Linked DNA regions of Pseudoduganella dura. The protein of the gene in region 1 interacts with the protein of each later gene in a pairwise test. Links are inferred from orthologs where the notes say so. Each region holds a gene or a part of one and is shown on either strand. Other genes may lie near its edges.

Evidence for each region.
Region 2: the proteins of hflK (region 1) and ftsH interact in binary tests that used the Escherichia coli proteins (3 or more experiments, as listed by UniProt). The link is inferred for Pseudoduganella dura from one-to-one orthologs.

Annotation. Positions count from the first base shown.
Region 1 is NZ_WNWM01000002.1:4,920,482-4,926,466, forward strand. The notes cover bases 1,951-4,769. They hold hflK (FtsH protease activity modulator HflK), read left to right. Parts: upstream 1,951-2,629; coding sequence 2,630-3,910; downstream 3,911-4,769. Other genes in these bases: hflX (GTPase HflX), read left to right, coding at 1,951-2,626; hflC (protease modulator HflC), read left to right, coding at 3,910-4,769. In the rest of the region: ribosome biogenesis GTPase Der, read left to right, coding at 1-839; RNA chaperone Hfq, read left to right, coding at 1,190-1,426; more of hflX, read left to right, coding at 1,490-1,950; more of hflC, read left to right, coding at 4,770-4,788; GJV26_RS21545 (ATP phosphoribosyltransferase regulatory subunit), read left to right, coding at 4,988-5,985.
Region 2 is NZ_WNWM01000002.1:765,936-781,717, reverse strand. Bases 6,374-9,305 are described here. They hold ftsH (ATP-dependent zinc metalloprotease FtsH), read left to right. Parts: upstream 6,374-6,865; coding sequence 6,866-8,746; downstream 8,747-9,305. Other genes in these bases: folP (dihydropteroate synthase), read left to right, coding at 8,845-9,305; GJV26_RS03580 (RlmE family RNA methyltransferase), read left to right, coding at 6,374-6,537. Outside these bases: carA (glutamine-hydrolyzing carbamoyl-phosphate synthase small subunit), read left to right, coding at 1-983; carB (carbamoyl-phosphate synthase large subunit), read left to right, coding at 986-4,216; transcription elongation factor GreA, read left to right, coding at 4,344-4,820; GJV26_RS03590 (DUF4149 domain-containing protein), read left to right, coding at 4,820-5,281; ribosome assembly RNA-binding protein YhbY, read right to left, coding at 5,376-5,843; more of GJV26_RS03580, read left to right, coding at 5,887-6,373; more of folP, read left to right, coding at 9,306-9,669; glmM (phosphoglucosamine mutase), read left to right, coding at 9,690-11,048; GJV26_RS03555 (zinc ribbon domain-containing protein), read left to right, coding at 11,517-12,164; GJV26_RS03550 (LysE/ArgO family amino acid transporter), read right to left, coding at 12,169-12,801; GJV26_RS03545 (LysR family transcriptional regulator ArgP), read left to right, coding at 12,901-13,788; GJV26_RS03540 (type II asparaginase), read right to left, coding at 13,968-15,047; GJV26_RS03535 (FxDxF family PEP-CTERM protein), read right to left, coding at 15,291-15,782. UniProt on the Escherichia coli protein: Acts as a processive, ATP-dependent zinc metallopeptidase for both cytoplasmic and membrane proteins. Plays a role in the quality control of integral membrane proteins.

The DNA.
Region 1 (5,985 bases):
ACGCCGATGAGCTGCTGCCGTCCGAACGCGGCATCAAGCTGGCGCTGGTCGGCCGGCCGAACGTGGGCAAGTCCACGCTGATCAACACGCTGCTGGGCGAGGAGCGCGTGATCGCGTTCGACATGCCCGGCACCACCCGCGATTCGATCGAGATCCCGTTCGAACGCGACGGCAAGCACTACACGCTGATCGATACCGCCGGCATCCGCCGCCGCGGCAAGGTGTTCGAGGCGATCGAGAAATTCTCGGTCGTCAAGACGCTGCAGTCGATCTCGGAAGCGAACGTGGTGGTCCTGATGCTCGATGCCCAGCAGGATATCTCCGAGCAGGATGCGCACATCGCCGGGTTCATTCTCGAAAGCGGCCGCGCCCTGGTGCTGGCGGTGAACAAGTGGGACGGCCTGCAGACGCACCAGCGCGACCAGGTCAAGAACGACATGGACCGCAAGCTGGACTTCCTCGGCTTCGCCAAGACCCACTTCATCTCGGCACTGAAGGGCACCGGCATCGGCCCGCTGATGAAATCCGTGGACGCCGCCTACGGAGCCGCCATGGCCGACCTGTCGACGCCGAAGCTTACGCGTGCACTGCTGGAAGCGGTCGAGAAGCAGGAACCGAAGCGCAAGGGCGGCCTGCGGCCGAAGATGCGCTATGCCCACCAGGGCGGCATGAACCCGCCGATCATCGTCATCCACGGCAACTCCCTCGATGCGATCAGCGAGCCGTACAAGCGCTACCTGGAAAAGCATTTCCGGGACACGTTCCAGCTCGTGGGGACGCCGCTGCGCATCGAATTGCGCACCGGTAAAAACCCGTTCGACAAGCGCGACAAGGGCTGACCTGCCGTCGGCAGCCTGCCGCGATCGGGTCGCCGGCAATCGAAAGCCGGTGCCAGACAATTTTTCCGGTCGAATCATCCGGAAAACGTGCCTGGCACCAGTGGGCGCATGCCACGCGAGATCTGCCGAAACACCGGTCCGCACGCGGACCGGCTTCACATTTTCACGTTATCTTTTTTCCTCGTTTTCATTTGCACACCCCTGCATAATTCACAAAAACAGGTTACAGTAGCTGAGAAGCATTTCCGTTTGGCAGAGGGCGTCTTTACCTCTGCAATAAGGAGCAGCCGGCACTTGAAATCAAGCGTTTCGCCTCCAATTCCAACACAACAACATAAACTGGAGTAGTTATGAGCAATAAAGGGCAATTGTTACAAGACCCATTCCTGAACGCGCTGCGCAAGGAGCACGTTCCCGTCTCGATCTACCTCGTCAACGGTATCAAGTTGCAAGGTCACATCGAGTCGTTCGACCAGTACGTCGTCCTGCTGCGCAATACCGTTACGCAGATGGTGTACAAGCATGCCATTTCGACTGTGGTACCGGCCCGCGCCGTCAACCTCAACATCGATTCCGAGGCGGAGTAACGCGTTGATCCTAGCGACAACGCCACAGCTTCGTCTTCCGCTTCAACGTTTCCTGGCCATCCCATGCGCGCAGCTTTAGTCGGGGTGGATTTCGGCCAGGGCGACTTCGCCGCCAGTGTCGATGAATTGATGCTGCTCGCGCGTTCCGCAGGAGCGGAGCCCATCACGACCATCACCGGCAAGCGTTCCAGCCCCGATGCTGCCTACTTCGTCGGCAGCGGCAAGGCCGATGAAATCGGCCATGCCGTGCAGGATCACCAGCTGGAGATCGTCATCTTCAATCACGCGCTGTCGCCTGCCCAGCAGCGCAACCTGGAAAAGCGCCTGAACGTGCGGGTGCTCGACCGTACCAGCCTGATCCTCGACATCTTCGCCCAGCGTGCCCAGAGCCACGAGGGCAAGCTGCAGGTCGAGCTGGCCCAGTTGCAGCATCTTTCCACGCGGCTGATCCGCGGCTGGACTCACCTCGAACGCCAGAAGGGCGGTATCGGCCTGCGCGGTCCTGGTGAAACCCAGCTGGAAACCGACCGCCGGCTGATCGGCGAGCGGGTGCGCATGCTCCGTGCGCGGCTGGCCAAGCTGCGCAAGCAGCACGAGACGCAGCGTCGTTCGCGCGGCCGCAACAACGCTTTCTCCATATCGCTCGTCGGTTACACCAATGCCGGCAAGTCCACGCTGTTCAACGCGCTGACCAAGGCCGGCGTCTACGTGGCCGACCAGCTGTTCGCCACGCTCGACACCACGTCGCGCCGCGTGTTCATGGGTGAGGAGGCCGGCAATGTCGTGATTTCCGACACGGTCGGCTTCGTGCGCGAGCTGCCCCACCAGCTGGTGGCGGCATTCCGCGCCACGCTGGAGGAAACCATCCATGCCGACCTGCTGCTGCATGTCGTCGATGGAGCGAGCCCTGTGCGCATGGAGCAGATCGAAGAAGTCAATGCCGTGCTGCGCGAGATCGGCGCCGACCATATTCCGCAGATCCTCGTGTGGAACAAGATCGACGCGGCCGGCCTGGAGCCGGCGGTGGAACGTGATGAACATGATAAGATTTCACGCGTGTTCATCAGCGCCCGGACGGGTGACGGCCTCGATCTGCTGCGTGCGTCGCTCACCGAGGCAGCCCAGCAGCACCGCGAGGCAAGTGCGCGTCCGAAGGACGACACGCCGGCCGATGCCATTTCCACATTCACCGACGTTTAAAACATGCCTCTTTCCTCACTAGCGAAAAGATTAGGCCTGAAGTTGTCCCTGAACGACCCCCGCTGGGGGCAGGACAAGGACAACAACAGGCAGGCCCAGGAAGGCAAGAAGCCCGGCGACGGTCCTCCTGACCTCGATCAGCTGTGGCGCGACTTCAACCAGCGCCTGAACGGCCTGTTCGGCAACAAGAACCGCAACAACAACAGCGGTGGCGGCGGCACCGGCGGCGGCGGCAGCGAATTGCGCGGCGCCGGCGTGACCGTCGGCGCGGTCGCGGCCATTGCCGTGCTGGTCTGGCTGGCCAGTGGCGCATTCATCGTGCAGGAAGGCCAGAAGGGCATCGTCACGACCTTCGGCCGCTACAGCCACGATACCCCGGCCGGCTTCAACTGGCGCTGGCCGTATCCGTTCCAGTCAAACGAAACCGTCAACGTGTCGCAGGTACGGACCGTGGAAGTGGGTTACCGCGGCAACACCCGCAACAAGCAGGCCACCGAATCGCTGATGCTGACCGACGACGAGAACATCATCGATATCCAGTTCGCCGTGCAATACCGGTTGAAGGACCCCGTCGCCTGGCTGTACAACAACCGGGATGCGGAGGACACCGTGCGCCAGGTCGCCGAAACGGCGATCCGCGAGATCGTGGGCCGCAGCAAGATGGACTTCGTGCTCTATGAAGGCCGCGAGAAGGTGGCCTACGACACGCAGCAGCTGATGCAGCAGATCCTGGACCGCTATGCGTCCGGCGCGCTGGTCACCAACGTGACGATGCAGGGCGTGCAGCCGCCGGAGCAGGTGCAGACCGCGTTCGACGATGCCGTCAAGGCCGGCCAGGACCGTGAGCGCCTGAAGAACGAAGGCCAGGCCTACGCGAACCAGGTGGTACCGATCGCGCGCGGCGCGGCATTCCGCCTGCTGCAGGAAGCCGAAGCCTATCGTTCGATGGTGGTCGAGAACGCGAGCGGTAATGCCGACCGCTTCAAGTCCGTGCTGGTCGAGTACCAGAAAGCGCCGGGCGTGACGCGCGACCGCATGTACCTCGATACGATGCAGCAGATCTTCAGCAATACCAGCAAGGTGATGGTCGATTCGAAGGCCGGCAGCAACCTGCTGTACCTGCCGCTGGACAAGCTGATCGCCCAGGTCGCCGCCACCGAGGCGCAACGCGCCAACGTGACCGCGCCGCCACCGGCCGCCGTGCTGCTGCCGCCACCCGACCAGACGTACAGCGGCGAACAGAACCGCGCACGTGAATCGTCCCGTAGCCGGGAGGGCCGTTAATGAACCGTATCGTTACTTTCGTTGTCACCGCGTTCATCGCGCTGATGCTGCTGTCGTCCACCGTGTTCGTGGTGGACCAGCGCAAGTTCGCGATCGTCTTCGCGCTGGGTGAAGTCAAGCAGGTGATCCGCGAGCCGGGCCTGCACTTCAAGCTGCCGCCGCCGTTCCAGAACGTGATGTGGCTCGACAAGCGCATCCTCACGCTCGACTCGCCGGAGGCGGACCGCTTCATCACGGCCGAGAAGATGAACATCCTGGTCGATTCGTTCGTCAAATGGCGCATCGTGGAGCCGCGGCTGTACTTCGTCAGCTTCGGCGGCGACGAGGGCCGGGCGCGCGACCGCATGGCGCAGATCGTCAAGGCGGCGCTGAACGAAGAGATCACCAAACGCACCGTGCGCGAAGTGATTTCCGGCCAGCGCGGCAAGGTGATGGAAGCGATCCGCTCGAAAGTGGTCAACGAGGCGCAGCAGATCGGCGTCCAGATCCTGGACGTGCGGCTGAAGCGCGTCGACTACGTCGAACAGATCAACAATTCCGTCTACGAGCGGATGAAGGCCGAGCGCCTGCGCGTGGCCAATGAACTGCGTTCGACCGGTTCCGCCGACTCCGAAAAGATCCGTGCGGATGCCGACAAGCAGCGCTCCGTGATCCTGTCGGAAGCCTACCGCGAAGCCGAGAAGATCCGCGGCGAGGGCGATGCGAAAGCCAGCGCCATCTATGCCGAGGCATTCGGCCGGAATCCCGAGTTCTACAAGTTCTACCGCAGCCTGGAAGCCTATCGCACTTCGTTCAAGACCAAGGCGGACGTGATGCTGGTGGATCCGAATTCGGAGTTCTTCAAGTACTTCAAGGGTAGCGGCTCGGCCGGGAAATAACCGGTCTGGCAAGCCCGGCCGGCTTGCGCCACGGGCTTCGGGCACACCGCCCACGCCCCGTAAAACTGCCTTCGGCTTCATACCCGAAGGCAGTTTTTTTCCTGTTTGGCCACACTTTCGCGTAAAATATGCGGTTCGGCTTCCGCCGCCTATCGGCGCGCCGTGCCGATTGAACGTTTTTCAACAAACCGGTTTTCCCATGCCGAATTGGCTTTTGCCCGAACATATCGCGGACGTTTTGCCGTCCGAGGCGCGCAAGATCGAGGAGTTGCGCCGCCTGATGCTGGATAACTTCCGGCGTTACGGTTACGAACTCGTGATGCCGCCGCTGCTGGAGTACGTGGAGTCGCTGATGACCGGTGCCGGTCAGGATACCGACCTGCGCACCTTCAAGCTCGTCGACCAGATCACCGGCCGCATGCTGGGCCTGCGTGCCGACATGACGACCCAGGTGGCCCGCATCGATGCCCACCTGCTGAACCGGGCCTCCGTCACCCGCCTGTGCTATGCGGGCCCGGTGCTGCACACCCGTCCTTCGGGGCTGCACGCCACCCGCGAACCCCTGCAGATCGGCGCCGAGATCTACGGCCACGCCGGCCTGGAAGCGGATGCCGAGATCCAGGAACTGGCGCTGGCGTCGCTGGAAATGGCCGGTTTCACCGAGGTGCGGCTGGACCTGGCCCACGTGGGCGTGCTGCGCGCGATCCTCGACCTGGATCTGCTTGCCGCGCGCGACCACGACGCGATCGTGCAGCTGCTGCGCGCGAAGGATGTGCCGGGCCTGCGCGAGCTGACCGCACAGTATGCCTCCGCCACGCGCGATGCGCTGCTGGCCTTGCCGAACCTGTATGGCGACGTGGACGTGCTGGCCAATGCCAGGCATGCGCTGCCGGACCTGCCGGGCATCACCAAGGCGCTGGCCGAACTGGCCGCGCTGGCCGCGTCCGCGATCGGCCGCGCCGAGGTGGCGATCGACCTGGCCGACCTGCGCGGCTACCAGTACGAAAGCGGCGCCACCTTCGCGCTGTACGTGCCGGGCCTGCCGAACGCGGTGGCGCGCGGCGGACGCTACGATCACGTGGGCGAGGCCTTTGGCCGCGCCCGCCCGGCGACGGGCTTTTCGATGGACCTGCGCGAACTGGCGCGCCTGCTGCCGACGGCGGACCGCAAGCATGCGATCCGCGCGCCATGGGGCAA
Region 2 (15,782 bases), 4.2 Mb from region 1 along the record:
CGCTGACGTACCCGCATATCGGCAACTACGGCATCAATGTCGAAGACGTCGAGGCAGCCAAGGTCCACGCTGCCGGCCTGATCATCCGCGACCTGCCGCTGCTGGCCTCGAATTTCCGTTCCACGCAGTCGCTGGCCGACTACCTGAAGGCCGAGAACGTGGTGGCCATCGCCGGCATCGACACCCGCAAGCTGACGCGCCTCTTGCGCGAAAAAGGCGCGCAGGGCGGTGCGATCCTGACCGGCACGCAGGGCAACGAACCATCGGTGGCGCAAGCCGTCGAGCTGGCCCGCTCGTTCCCGGGCCTGGCCGGCATGGACCTGGCCAAGGTGGTGACCACCCAGGCCGCCTATGAATTCAGCGAGACCGAGTGGCAGCTGGGCGAAGGCTACGGCAAGGTCGAGAACCCGCGCTTCCACGTGGTGGCGTTCGACTACGGCGTGAAGCGCAACATCCTGCGCATGCTGGCGTCGCGCGGCTGCAAGGTCACGGTGCTGCCGGCCCAGTCGACAGCCGCCGACGCGCTGGCCCTGAACCCGGACGGCATCTTCCTGGCCAACGGCCCGGGCGACCCGGAACCGTGCGACTACGCCATCAAGGCCACGCGCGAACTGATGGAGAAGAAGATCCCCACGTTCGGCATCTGCCTGGGTCACCAGATCATGGCGCTGGCCTCCGGCGCGAAGACCCTGAAGATGAAGTTCGGCCACCACGGCGCCAACCACCCGGTGCAGGACCTGGATTCGAAGCAGGTGCTGATCACGTCGCAGAACCACGGTTTCGCCGTGGACGCCGCGACCTTGCCCGATAATTGCCGCGTCACCCACGTGTCGCTGTTCGACGGTTCGCTGCAGGGCTTCGCCCGCACCGACACCCCCGCGTTCTGCTTCCAGGGCCACCCCGAAGCATCGCCAGGCCCCACCGACGTATCGTATCTGTTTGACCGCTTCATCTCGATGATGGAAGCAGCGGAGAAGAAATAAAAATGCCAAAACGTTCAGACATCAAAAGCATCCTGATTATCGGCTCCGGCCCGATCGTGATCGGCCAGGCCTGCGAATTCGACTATTCCGGCGCGCAAGCGTGCAAGGCGCTGCGCGAAGAGGGCTACAAGGTCATCCTCGTCAACAGCAACCCGGCCACGATCATGACCGACCCCGAAATGGCGGACGTCACGTACATCGAGCCGATCACCTGGCAGGTCGTCGAGCGCATCCTGGCGAAGGAGCGCCCGGACGCCATCCTGCCGACGATGGGCGGCCAGACGGCGCTGAACTGCGCGCTGGACCTGCACAACAACGGCATCCTGGCCAAGTACAACGTCGAGCTGATCGGCGCCACGCCGGAAGCGATCGACAAGGCCGAGGACCGTTCCAAGTTCAAGGATGCGATGACGAAGATCGGCCTCGGTTCGGCACGCTCCGGCGTGGCGCATTCGATGGACGAGGCCTGGACCGTGCAGCGTGAAGTGGGCTTCCCGACCATCATCCGGCCATCGTTCACGATGGGCGGCAGCGGCGGCGGCATCGCCTACAACGAGGAAGAGTTCGAGCAGATCTGCAAGCGCGGCCTGGAAGCCTCGCCGACCAGCGAGCTGCTGATCGAGGAATCGCTGCTGGGCTGGAAAGAGTACGAGATGGAAGTGGTGCGCGACAAGGCGGACAACTGCATCATCATCTGCTCGATCGAGAACCTGGACCCGATGGGCGTGCACACCGGCGACTCGATCACCGTGGCACCGGCGCAGACCCTGACGGACAAGGAATACCAGATCATGCGCAACGCCAGCCTGGCGGTGCTGCGCGAGATCGGCGTGGATACGGGCGGCTCGAACGTGCAGTTCTCAATCAACCCGAAAGACGGTCGCATGATCGTCATCGAGATGAATCCGCGCGTTTCCCGTTCTTCCGCGCTGGCCTCGAAGGCCACCGGCTTCCCGATCGCGAAAGTGGCGGCCAAGCTGGCTGTCGGTTTTACCCTGGATGAGCTGCGCAACGAGATCACGGGCGGCGCCACGCCGGCGTCGTTCGAGCCGTCGATCGACTACGTCGTGACGAAGATCCCCCGTTTCGCGTTCGAGAAATTCCCGACCGCCGACGACCACCTGACCACGCAGATGAAATCGGTGGGTGAAGTGATGGCGATGGGCCGCACGTTCCAGGAATCGTTCCAGAAGGCGCTGCGCGGCCTGGAAGTGGGCGTCGATGGCCTGAACCAGATGACGACCGACCGCGAGAAGATCGAAGAGGAACTGGGCGAGCCGGGTCCGGAGCGCATCTGGTACGTGGGCGATGCGTTCGCGCAGGGCTTCACGCTGGAAGAAGTGCACAACCTGACCAAGATCGATCCGTGGTTCCTCGTGCAGATCAAGGAGATCGTCGACATCGAACTCTGGCTGGACAAGGAAAAGCTGGAGAACCTGGACCGGAACACGCTGTTCCGCCTGAAGCAGAAGGGCTTCTCGGACCGCCGCCTGGCCTACCTGCTGCAGACCACCGATACGATCGTGCGCGCGAAGCGCCACGAACTGGGCATCCGCCCTGTGTACAAGCGCGTGGACACCTGCGCCGCCGAATTCGCCACCAACACCGCGTACATGTATTCCACGTACGACGAGGAGTGCGAATCGAACCCGACGGACAAGAAGAAGATCATGGTGCTGGGCGGCGGCCCGAACCGGATCGGCCAGGGCATCGAGTTCGACTATTGCTGCGTGCATGCCGCGCTGGCGATGCGCGAGGACGGCTACGAGACCATCATGGTCAACTGCAATCCCGAAACCGTGTCGACCGACTACGACACGTCGGACCGCCTGTACTTCGAATCGCTGACGCTGGAAGACGTGCTGGAAATCGTCGCCCTGGAAAAGCCGGTCGGCGTGATCGTGCAATATGGCGGCCAGACCCCGCTGAAGCTGGCGCTGGACCTGGAAAAGAACGGCGTGCCGATCGTCGGCACTTCGCCGGACATGATCGACGCGGCGGAAGACCGCGAGCGTTTCCAGAAACTGCTGCAGGACCTGGAACTGCGCCAGCCGCCGAACCGCACCGCGCGCACCGAGGAAGAAGCATTGCGCCTAGCGCAGGAGATCGGCTATCCGCTGGTGGTGCGTCCTTCGTACGTGCTGGGCGGCCGGGCGATGGAAATCGTGCACGAGCAGCGCGACCTGGAGCGCTACATGCGCGAAGCCGTGAAGGTGTCGCATGATTCGCCGGTGCTGCTGGACCGCTTCCTGAACGATGCGATCGAGTGCGACGTGGACTGCATTTCCGATGGCGAGACCACGTTCATCGGCGGCGTGATGGAACACATCGAGCAGGCCGGCGTGCACTCGGGCGACTCGGCCTGTTCCCTGCCGCCGTATTCGCTGGCGCAGGAAACGATCGACGAGCTGAAGCGCCAGACCGCGCTGATGGCCAAGGGCCTGAATGTCGTCGGCCTGATGAACGTGCAGTTCGCGATCCAGAAGCAGGAAATCGACGGTGTCGAGCAGGACGTGGTGTTCGTGCTGGAAGTGAACCCGCGCGCCTCGCGCACGGTGCCGTTCGTGTCGAAAGCCACCGGCCTGCAGCTGGCGAAGATCGCCGCGCGCTGCATGGTGGGCCAGACGCTGGCGTCGCAGGGCATCACCAAGGAAGTCGTGCCGCCGTATTACAGCGTGAAGGAAGCCGTGTTCCCGTTCGCGAAGTTCCCCGGTGTCGATACGATCCTGGGCCCGGAAATGAAGTCGACCGGCGAAGTAATGGGCGTGGGCCAGACGTTCGCGGAAGCATTCGTGAAATCCCAGCTGGGTGCCGGCATCAAGCTGCCGAAGTCGGGCAAGGTGTTCCTGTCGGTGAAGGCTTCCGACAAGCCGCGCGCCGTGAAAGTGGCGCGCGACCTGGTCGAGGCGGGCTTCACGCTGGTGGCCACCAAGGGCACGGCGGCCGTGATCGCGGCGGCGGGCATCCCTGTCACGCAGGGCAACAAGGTCGTCGAAGGCCGTCCGCACGTGGTCGACATGATCAAGAACCACGAGATCGCGCTGGTCATCAACACGGTCGAGGAAAAGCGCAGCGCCATCGTCGATTCGCGTGCGATCCGCACGTCGGCCCTGCAGTCGCGCGTGACCACGTACACCACGATCGCGGGCGCCGAGGCCGCGGTGGCCGGCATCCGTCACCTGGACGAGTTGCAGGTGTACGATTTACAAGGCCTGCATAAAACCTTAAACTAAGTGCTCACCGCGGGTCTCTGAAGACCCGTGGCATGGTACTGCATGGTATTGTATGGACCAAACGACAGAGCCCGCGCCGAAGCATGGCGCGGGCTCTGTGCTTTTTCAATCATCCAAGAGACGACACATGAATTCTGTTCCACTCACCAAGTACGGCGCCGAGCTCCTGAAGGAAGAACTGCACCAGTTGAAGACCAAGGAACGCCGTATCGTCATCGACGCGATCGCCGAGGCGCGTTCGCATGGCGACCTGTCCGAGAACGCCGAATACGATGCCGCGAAAGAGCGCCAGGCCTTCGTCGAAGGCCGTATCGCCGAGCTGGAAGGCAAGCTGTCGAGCGCCCAGGTCATCGACCCGTCCACGCTGGATGCCGAAGGCCGTGTGGTGTTCGGCGCCACCGTCGACCTGGAAGACCTGGAATCGGGCCAGAAGGTCAGCTACCAGATCGTCGGCACCGACGAAGCCGACATCAAGGTCAACAAGGTTTCCGTCACCTCGCCGATCGCCCGGGCGCTGATCGGCAAGTCGGCCGGCGACGTGGTCGAAGTGCAGGCCCCGAGCGGCCCGCGCGAATACGAAATCCTCGAAGTGAACTACGTCTGATGCCGGCGAAGGCCCGGCTGCTGGAGAGGGCGCGCCTGCTCGTGACGGTATTGTGGGCCGGCAGCCTGTGGACTGTCGGCTACCTTGTCGCCCCCACGCTGTTCGCGACGCTGTCCGACCGCGCACTGGCCGGCACGATCGCCGGGGCGATGTTCCATGCCGAGGCCATGCTGTCGCTCGGTTGCGCACTGGCGCTGCTGGTGCTGCTGAAGTTCGCCACGCCCGACTGGACACCGCAGCGCCGCCGCACGATGCTGGCGCTGGTGGCCGCGATGGCGCTGTGCACCGTCGTCAGCCACTACGGGCTGCAGCCGATGATGGCCGAGCTGCGCGCCGCGGCCGGGCCGGGCGGCGTCATGGAATCGGCCGCCAGGTCGCGCTTCGGCATGCTGCACGGCGTGTCCAGCGTGATCTACCTGGTGCAGAGCTTCCTGGCGGGCTGGCTGGTGCTGAAGCAATAGACGAAGCAAAAACGAAGCAAAAAAACAAAGCAAAACAAAGCAATAAAAAAACCCGGCATCCCGGGTTTTCGCAAGTCCGACAACCGCGTGACGCTCAGCTCAGGATCGCCTTCTTGGTGCTGGATTGACGCTTCTTGGCACGCTTGATGGTGCCGCCTTCGGTAACCCGTTCGTTGCCTTTCAGCATGACCTTGCTGACGGAGGGCTTCTTGGTGCCGCTGGCGCTGGGCTTGACGATGGTGACCATGCGCATGCCTTTGCCGGTCTTGCCGGTACGGGTTTTTTCGGCTTCCTTCTTCGGCCGGTACAGTACCAGCAGCTTGCCGATGTGCTGAACGGGGGCCGCGTCGAGTTGCGCGCAGATGGTTTCGTACATTTCGATGCGGGCCTCGCGGTCGTCGCCGAACACGCGGACCTTGATCAGGCCGTGGGAATCCAGTCCCAGTTCGATTTCCTTCATCACGGCTTCGGTCAGGCCGGCCTCGCCAACGAGGACGATGGGCTTGAGCGGATGGGCTTCGGCGCGCAGGGCGCGGCGCTCATCGGGGGTCAGATTCAACATAATGATTTTTTGGTGGTTCTCTTAAAAGCAGTATTCTACGCGAATGGCAAAGAACAAATTAAACAAAAACTGGTTGCACGACCATATAAACGACCCCTACGTGAAGGCTGCTCAGAAGGATGGCTACCGCGCGCGCGCGGCGTACAAGCTCAAGGAGATCGACGAGGACGAGAAGCTGATCCGCTCGGGCCAGGTGATCGTCGACCTGGGCTGCACGCCCGGCAGCTGGGGGCAATACGTGCGGCGCAAGCTGGCCGGCAAGGATGGCGGCGGGATCAACGGCACGATCATCGGGCTCGATATCCTGCCGATGGAGCCGATCGCCGACATGCATTTCATCCAGGGCGATTTTCGCGAACAGGAGAGTGTCGACCAGCTGGCCGAACTGCTGCAGGGGCGCAAGGTCGACCTGGTGCTGTCCGACATGGCGCCGAACCTGTCCGGCATTGCCAGCGCGGATGCGGCAAGGATGGAAGACCTGATCGACCTGGCCATCGAATTTTCCCAGCTCCATTTGAAGCCGGGCGGTTCGCTGCTGGTCAAGTGTTTCAAGGACATGGGTTTTTCGCAAATCGTCGAGAAATTCCGGCATGAATTCAAGACCGTGGCCCAGAAAAAACCCAAGGCAAGCCGCGATAAATCGTCGGAGATCTTCCTGCTGGGGCGTGGCCTGAAAAATCCCGCCGAACGCTGAAGCGGCGCCGGCCGCGGCGCAGCCTGGCCGGCGCCGCTGTTTGATGCATATCCGTACCGGCGCGATGAAATTGCAACGCCCAGTCGTTGCAAAGCGGTTAAAAAACAGGTGAAAATCGCAAACCGGCCTTGTATTTCACGACCGAAGCCGCACATCGACCGCATGTGGCGCATTTTGCGCCGCCATGTGCGCCGATTCTGGCTGGCCGGGCACGTGCGCGGCCGCATTCGCGCACCTTTAGGCCGCTTTGTAGCACGCTTCGGCCTAATGCGGGTAAAATCGAATTTCTGCTACAGGTAACAGGTGCGCGAGCATCCAAGGAGTTTTCGTGAATAACATGTTTTCCAAATCCGCCATCTGGGTTGTCGTAGCCCTGCTGTTGTTCATGCTGTTCAAGCAGTTCGACAACCACAGCGTCTCCGGCGGCAGCAAGACCATCGCGTACTCCGACCTGCTGGACGAGATCAAGGCGAAGCGCGTCAAGGACCTCGTCATCGAGGGCAACACCATCACCGCGACGAAAACGGACGATACACGTGTCCGCACCACGTCCACGTACCTGGACCGCGGCCTGATCGGCGACCTGCGCGACAACGGCGTGCGCTTCGACGTGCGTCCGCCGGAAGAACCGTCGTTCCTGCAGCAGGTATTCGTGTCGTGGTTCCCGATGCTGCTGCTGATCGGTGTGTGGATTTTCTTCATGCGGCAAATGCAGGGCGGCGGCAAGGGCGGGGCGTTCTCGTTCGGCAAGTCGAAGGCCCGCATGCTGGATGAAACCAACAATACCGTCACGTTCTCCGACGTGGCCGGCTGCGACGAAGCCAAGGAAGAAGTCACCGAAATCGTCGACTTCCTGCGCGATCCGACCAAGTTCCAGAAACTGGGCGGCCGCATTCCCCGCGGCGTGCTGATGGTGGGCCCGCCGGGCACCGGTAAAACACTGCTGGCCCGTGCCATCGCCGGCGAAGCGAAAGTGCCGTTCTTCTCGATTTCCGGTTCGGACTTCGTTGAAATGTTCGTCGGCGTGGGTGCCTCCCGCGTGCGCGACATGTTCGAAAATGCCAAGAAACACTCGCCGTGCATCATCTTCATCGACGAGATCGACGCCGTCGGCCGTCACCGTGGCGCCGGCATGGGCGGCGGTAACGACGAACGCGAACAGACGCTGAACCAGCTGCTGGTGGAAATGGACGGCTTCGAGGCGTCCTCGGGCGTCATCGTGATCGCGGCAACCAACCGTGCCGACGTGCTCGACAAGGCGCTGCTGCGCCCGGGCCGTTTCGACCGCCAGGTTTCCGTGGGCCTGCCGGATATCCGCGGCCGCGAGCAGATCCTGAACGTGCACATGCGCAAGGTGCCGATCAGCACCGACGTGAAGGCTGATATTCTGGCGCGCGGCACCCCGGGCTTCTCCGGCGCCGACCTGGCCAACCTGGTCAACGAAGCGGCACTGTTCGCCGCCCGCCGCGGCAAGCGCCTGGTGGACATGGCCGACTTCGAGGATGCGAAAGACAAGATCTTCATGGGCCCGGAACGCAAGTCGATGGTGATCCGCGAAGAGGAACGCCGCAATACGGCGTACCACGAGTCCGGCCACGCCGTCGTCGCCAAGCTGCTGCCGAAGGCCGACCCGGTGCACAAGGTCACGATCATGCCGCGCGGCTGGGCCCTGGGCCTGACGTGGCAGCTGCCCGAGCACGACCGCATCTCCGGCTACAAGGACAAGATGCTGGAAGAAATCTCGATCCTGTTCGGCGGCCGTATCGCCGAGGAACTGTTCGTGGGCCAGATGTCCACCGGCGCTTCCAACGACTTCCAGCGCGCCACCAAGCTGGCCCGGTCGATGGTCACGAAATTCGGCATGTCCGACTCGCTGGGCGTGATGGTGTACGAGGATGAGGCGAACGAAGGCTTCATGGGCGGCACCAACAAGACCATCTCGGAAGCCACGCAGCAGAAGGTCGATGCCGAGATCCGCAGCATCCTCGACACGCAGTACGCCCTGGCGCGCAAGCTGCTGGACGAGAACCGCGACAAGGTCGAAATGATGACCAAGGCACTGCTGGACTGGGAAACGATCGACGCCGACCAGATCAACGACATCATGGCTGGCCAGGAACCGCGTCCGCCGAAAGCCGGCGTCACGATCCGCAAGCAGCCGAGCGGCGACGGCCCGACGGCCTCGCCAAGCGCGACCGCGCCGGCCTGATGCCGCAGGTGAAGTAACCCGCCAGGGCTGCCGTTGCTGTCAGCAAAAGGGTGAGGAGCGATCCTCGCCCTTTTCATTTTTCAAGTTCCTTCCATCCTATGAGTCAAATCCCCTTTGGGCGTTATCAACTGCCGGCCAGCCGTGCCCTGGCGATGGGCATCTTGAACGTCACGCCCGATTCCTTTTCCGACGGCGGCAAGTTTGCCGCGCTCGACTTCGCGCTGTCCCATGCCGAGCAGATGATCCGTGACGGCGCCGACATCCTCGACGTGGGCGGTGAATCCACGCGCCCCGGGGCGCCCGTGGTGCCGGCGGAGGAAGAATTGCGCCGCGTGCTGCCGGTGCTGTACGCGTTGCGCGACTGCGGTACCCCGGTCTCGCTCGATACCTATAAACCGGTGCTGATGAAAGAGGCCGTGCTGGCCGGCGTGGACATGATCAACGACATCAACGCATTCCGCGCGCCGGGCGCGATCGAGGCCGTGCGCGACAGCGATTGTGCGTTGTGCATCATGCATATGCTTGACAAACCTATAACAATGCAGGATAAACCAGTCTACGACGATGTCGTGCTGGAAGTCATTGCCTTCCTGCGCGAACGGATCGATGCGTTGACGGCGGCCGGCATTGACCGGGATCGGTTATGGATCGATCCCGGGTTTGGTTTTGGCAAGACCGTCGAGCATAATTATGCTTTGCTGAAAGCCGGCAGGCGATTGGTTGCCGAGCTCGGCGTTCCGCTGCTGGCGGGACTGTCGCGCAAGTCGATGATCGGCGCGGTGACCGGCAAACCCGTCGAGGGACGGCTGGCAGGCAGCATTGGCGGCGCGCTGGCAGCCGTGGCCCATGGTGCCCGCATCGTACGCGTGCACGACGTCGCCGAGACGGTCGACGCCCTGAAGGTATGGCACGCGGCTCAATGAACCTAACTGAAGAGAACAATATGGCACGACGATATTTTGGAACCGATGGCATCCGTGGCCTGGTGGGCGAATCTCCGATCACTCCTGATTTCGTGATGCGCCTGGGCTATGCCGCCGGCAAAGTGCTGGTGCGCACGACAACGGCCGGCGCAGCCCGGCCAACCGTCCTGATCGGCAAGGACACCCGCATTTCCGGCTACATGCTCGAGGCGGCGCTGGAAGCCGGCTTCGCGGCGGCTGGCGTGGATGTGATGCTGGCGGGCCCGATGCCCACGCCCGCCATCGCGTACCTCACGCGCGCGCTGCGGCTGCAGGCAGGCGTGGTGATCTCGGCTTCGCACAATCCGTTCCAGGATAACGGCATCAAGTTCTTTTCGGAGCAGGGCACGAAGCTGCCCGATTCCGTGGAGCTCGCCATCGAGGCGCAGATCGACCAGCCGATGGCTTGCGTATCGTCCGAAAAGCTGGGCCGCGCGAAGCGCCTGGAGGATGCGCAGGGCCGCTACATCGAGTTCTGCAAGAGCACGTTCCCGAACGAGCTCGATCTGCGTGGCCTGAAGATCGTGGTGGACAGCGCCCATGGCGCCGCCTACAACATCGCGCCGCACGTGTTCCATGAACTGGGCGCCGAAGTGGTTTCGATCGGCAACAAGCCGGATGGTTTCAACATCAACGAAGGCCATGGCGCCACCGCGCCGAAGGCGATGGCCGCCGCCGTGCTGGCACACGACGCCGACCTGGGCATCGCCCTCGATGGCGATGCCGACCGCCTGATCATGTGCGATGCGAACGGCCGCCTCTACAACGGCGACGAACTGCTGTACGTGATGGTCATGGACCGCCTGGCAACCGGCGAAGTGAAAGGCGCCGTCGGCACGCTGATGACGAACATGGCCCTCGAAGTCGCGTTCAAGGAAAAAGGCATCGGCTTCGCGCGCGCCAAGGTCGGCGACCGTTACGTGCTCGAAGTGATGAAGGAAAATGGCTGGATCCTGGGCGGCGAGGGCAGCGGCCACCTGCTGGCACTGGACAAGCACACCACCGGCGACGGCATCGTCTCGGCACTGCAGGTGCTGTCGGCGTTGAAGCGCAGTGGCCAGACGCTGGCGCAGAGCGCCGGCCAGCTGGAGCTGTTCCCGCAGACGCTGATCAATGTGCGCGTGCCGGCCGGCTTCGACTGGCAAAAGAACCCCGCGATGGTGGCCGAGAAGGAAGCCGTCGAACGCGAGCTGGGCGACAGCGGCCGCGTGCTGATCCGTGCATCGGGCACCGAGCCCCTGATCCGCGTGATGGTCGAGGCCCGCGATGCGAACCAGGCACAAAAGTGCGCCCGCCGCATTGCCGACCTGGTCGAGGTGCCGCAGGCCAACGCGGCCTGACGGGTACCGCCGCGCAGCGGGCCATGCGTGCCCGCGCGCGAGCACCTGCAATCCTTTCCCGGGTAGCCCGATGCGCCCGCTGCGGTCGGCGACAAGCCTTTTGAAAGGGTGCGTTGACGCTGGGGGGGCCAGCGGTTATCATTTTGCTCCGACAGCGGGCACCGGCCCGCTTTTCTTTGTACGGAACCTTTTCATTCTGCCCATAGCTCAGCTGGATAGAGCAACGGCCTTCTAAGCCGTAGGTCGCTGGTTCGAACCCAGCTGGGCAGGCCAGTCTCGCCGGCCGGTCACCGTGCACCGGTTCTCCATTGCTCCCGTCCCCGACGCACCGGCATGACCTGCCTTTCAGCGTGTTCGCCGGCAGGCTTGCCGACCTGGCGCGCCGGCTTCCTGTCGCCTCCCGGCCACAATTTTCACCCGCAAATAGTTGTCGTCGTTATAATTGCACGCTTCTGATTTGGAGGTGTCATGCCGGAGATTCGCTTTTCCAGCAATTACCAGGACTTGAGCCAGTCGACCGGCGTGGATGCCGGTTTCCAGTTCGAATTCTATTGCGAGCGCTGCAGCGACCGCTGGCGCACGCACTACAAACCCTATCGCAGCGGCCAGGCCTCGGGCTGGATCCAGAAGGGCGCCAGCATTTTCGGCGGCTTGCTGGGCAACGCCAGCACGGTGGTCAGCGGCATGGCCCAGGCCGGCTGGCACAGCGCGCGTGACGAAGCCTTCACCGAAGCGATCGCCGACGCCAAGGCGCACTTCAATCGCTGCGGTAACTGCCACGATTACGTGTGCGCGCCATGCTTCGACATGGCAAACGGGCTGTGCTTCAATTGTGCGCCGAATGTGCAGGTGGCGATCACCAAGGCCCGGGCGCAGGGCGAGGTCCGCAGCGCCGCGGACCGGGCCGGAACCGAAGGGGAAAGCCGGGGCACGCGCCACGACGTGCGGCAGGACATGCAGCTGGTCTGCCCGCAATGCCGGGCCGAAACGCATGGTGCCAAGTTCTGCCCGGAGTGCGGCTACAAGATGGCGCAGCAGGTGCCTTGCACCGCGTGCTCGACGATGCTGCAACCCGGTACCAAGTTCTGTGTCGAGTGCGGCCACCGGCAAGCCTGAGCATCTACAGTGCCGCCACGCCATCGACGATGAGCCCGGCGGCCAGCGCCAGCATCACGGCGCCCGTCAGCGCTTCGATGCACTTCCATGCGGCCGGGCGCGCCAGCACGCCGGCAAAGCGGGCCGCGCCGAAGCCCAGCATGCTGAACCACAGCACCGACGCGGTCATCGCACCGGCCGAAAATGCCGTGCGCTCCGCCGCCGGGTAGCGCCCGCCGATCGAACCCAGCAGCACCACGGTATCCAGGTAGACGTGCGGATTCAGCAACGACATCGCCAGCACGCTGGCCAGTGCCGCCATGGCGCCTGGCACCGCCTGCGCCGTTGCGTCACCGCCGATGTCTAGCCGGCTTGCCGTCATCGCACCCCGCCAGCTGCGCAAGCCATACCACAGCAGGAATGCCGCACCGCCCCAGCGCGCCAGTGCCATCAGCACCGTGGACCCTTCGATCAGCGCCCCGGCGCCGGCGACGCCCGCGGCGATCAATGCCATGTCGATCACGATACAGGCCGCCACCGTCAAGGCCACGTGGCTGCGGCGCACGCCCATGCGCAGTACATGCGCATTCTGGGCACCGATCGCCATGATCAGGCTGGCACCAAGCCCCAGCCCACTGATAAATACCTGAACCGTCATCGCCGTCTCCTTTTGAAGACGTGATTGTTACTGGAAGCACCCCGGAAATAAAGCCAAGTTAATATAATTCATGTTTCATTAAATTTGCTAAAGGAAGGCATGGATACTCGGCATTGCCAGGCATTTCTTGCAGCCGCCGAGACCGGCAGCTTCGAACTGGCGGCGGCGCAATTGAACGTGACGCCGTCGGCCATCTCACAGCGCATCGCGGCACTGGAAACGGAACTCGGATCGCCGTTGCTGATCCGCAGCCGGCCTTGCCGTACCAACGCGGCGGGCCAGCGCCTGCTCGTGCATCTGCGCCGCAGCCGTTTGCTCGAAGAGGAGTTTCTTGGCCAATTGCGAGACGAGGGCGGGGCGTCCCTGGTGATTCCTATCGCGGTCAATAACGATACGCTGGCCACATGGTTATTACCCGGCATTGCCAATTTTTTGCTCGAAGAAAATATCATGCTCGATATCGTGCTCGACGAACAGAATTACACCTATGCATTATTGGAGAAAGGCCTGGCCGTAGCCGGTGTATCCAGCGAATCGAAAGCCATGCGCGGTTGCAGTGTGCAACCGCTCGGCTCGATGCGATACCGGATGGTTGCTGCACCGCAGTTTTCGGCGCGCTGGTTTGCCGGCGGATTCGATCGCGAAGCTGCCCGGCATGCGCCGGTCGTCGTATTTTCCCGCAAGGATGCCTTGCAGGCCGATTTTCTACGGATGGAATTGGGTTTGATGCCTGGCGGTTATCCCGTGCATTATGTGCCGGCGAGCGATCCGTTCATGCAGGCCATCAGGATCGGTCTCGGCTATGGAATGCTGCCGACCCAGCAATGCCGTCATTTCGTGGAGAACGGCGAATTGATCGATCTGGCTCCAGGGAAACATATCGATGTACCGCTGTACTGGCACACCTGGCAGGTGCAATCGCCTGCGCTGGAACGCCTGGGCCGCGCAGTCGTCGCCACAGCCCGCGAATCCCTGGATCAAACCTGAAAGTGGCTCGATGATGCCAGTTTCTGGCATGAAAAGGGGGGCTACACGGCCGAGTGACGGCCGAAAACGCGGTAGTACCCGTTTTCGGCGCCATGATGTTCCACCGGGCGATTGCCCGACGTCGGGCATCCGGCACGCCCGGATATTATCCGCCCGTGCCGTTCCGGCCGGACCGGGCTTCAATACGTATAAAACATCCGCTGGATTTCAGCGGTATTGGTGGTTTTCGTCAGTGCCAGCATGAGCAGGATGCGTGCCTTTTGCGGGCTTAGCGTATCAGCCGCGACAAAATCGAGTTCATCGTCGTTTGCTTCGCCATTGCGGGCCAGGATTCCCTGGCCGACACGGCTGGCACGCACGATGATCGCGCCTTTCTTGCGCGCCGCAATCAATGCCGGTTTTACGCGGGCAGCCAGGCTGCCATCGCCAACGCCCGCATGGATAATGCCTTTGGCGCCGGCGGCAACGAATGCATCGAGTGCCACGGTATTCATGTTGGCATAGCCGTAGACGATATCGACCTGGGGCAAGGTATTGAGATTGGCAATATCGAACTCGGTGTCGAATGTGTGCTTGCGGGTGGAGGCACGATAAAAGAATGCCTTGCCGCCCTGGATATAACCGATGAGACCGAGTTCCGGCGTCTTGAAACTGTCGGGTGTCGACGTATTGGTCTTGGTAACATCGCGCGCCGAATGAATCTGGTCGTTCAACGACACCAGCACGCCTTTGCCGGCCGCATCGGCATTGCCCGCGACCAGGACGGCGTTATACAGGTTCAGCGGTCCGTCGGCCGATAACGCGGTTGACGGGCGCATCGCGCCGACCAGCACGACCGGCTTGCGGCTTTTCACGACCAGGTCGAGAAAATAGGCGGTTTCTTCCAGCGTGTCGGTACCATGCGTGATGACGATGCCGTCCACGTCCGGTTGGGCGAGCAGCGCATTGACGCGCTTGCCCAGTGTGAGCCAATGTTCGTTGGTCATGCTTTCGCTGGCGATCTGGAATACCTGCTCGCCCTTGACGTTGGCGACCTTGGCCAGTTCCGGTACCGCGGCGATCAGTTGCTGCACGCCGACCGTGGCGGCGGTATAGCCGACAGTCGTGGTGCTGCTGGCACCGGTGCCGGCAATCGTGCCGCCGGTTGCCAGGATCCTCACGTTCGGCCGTGTCTGCGCATGCGCGCTGGTAACGACGAACAGCAGCGTGGCCAGCGCGGCGAAGAATTGCCGGTATGGTGCGGTCTTTGGTCTCGACATGCGGGTTCCTTTCAGGACTTGTTAAATTAGCCGCATCTTACATTATGAGAAAAGCATATGAGAATAATGCATGATAAAAAATGCATTATAAAAAGGCATGATGGAAAAATATGAGGCGCATCCATCCGGAACAGCAAGGAAGTGAACCATGCCCCAGCGCGCCGAAGGCACGCCCGGCAAGGCGTGGCGGGAGGGCGGCGCAAAAAAACCCGCCGCGGCGGGTTTCTTGCGAGGGTGCTTCGATCAGCCCAGTTTGTTGTCGGTCTTGCGGCGTGCCGTGAAGGCCAGCAGGCCGATCCCCACCGCCAGCATCGCATAGATTGTCGGTTCCGGTACCGGGGCCAGGTTCAGCGTGCCCGTGTAGATGCCACCGGTATTGGCGGTCAGCGTGTTGCCCGTTACGGTGAAGCCATAGGAGCCGGCCGACAGGGCCTCGACTGGATAGAATTCGATGCCGCCATCGGTGGTAAAGACGGTTTCCAGGTCGGTACGGTTGCCGTCGTCGGCCTCCCAGAAGAACTGGATGTCGGTGATCGCGTAGTTCGCCAGCCGGGCGCCGTTGATCGTCGTGCGGCCGACCACGGCGGTACCGGATGCCCAGGAGGTCGTGTCGACATCGAATAGGTAAGTGTCGATGTTGACGTCGTCCGACCATGCATGCTCGGCTGTGAAGCTGGCATTGCCGTCGGCGTTGAAGGTGAGGGTGGATTGAGCGGACGCAGCGCCAGAGGCAAA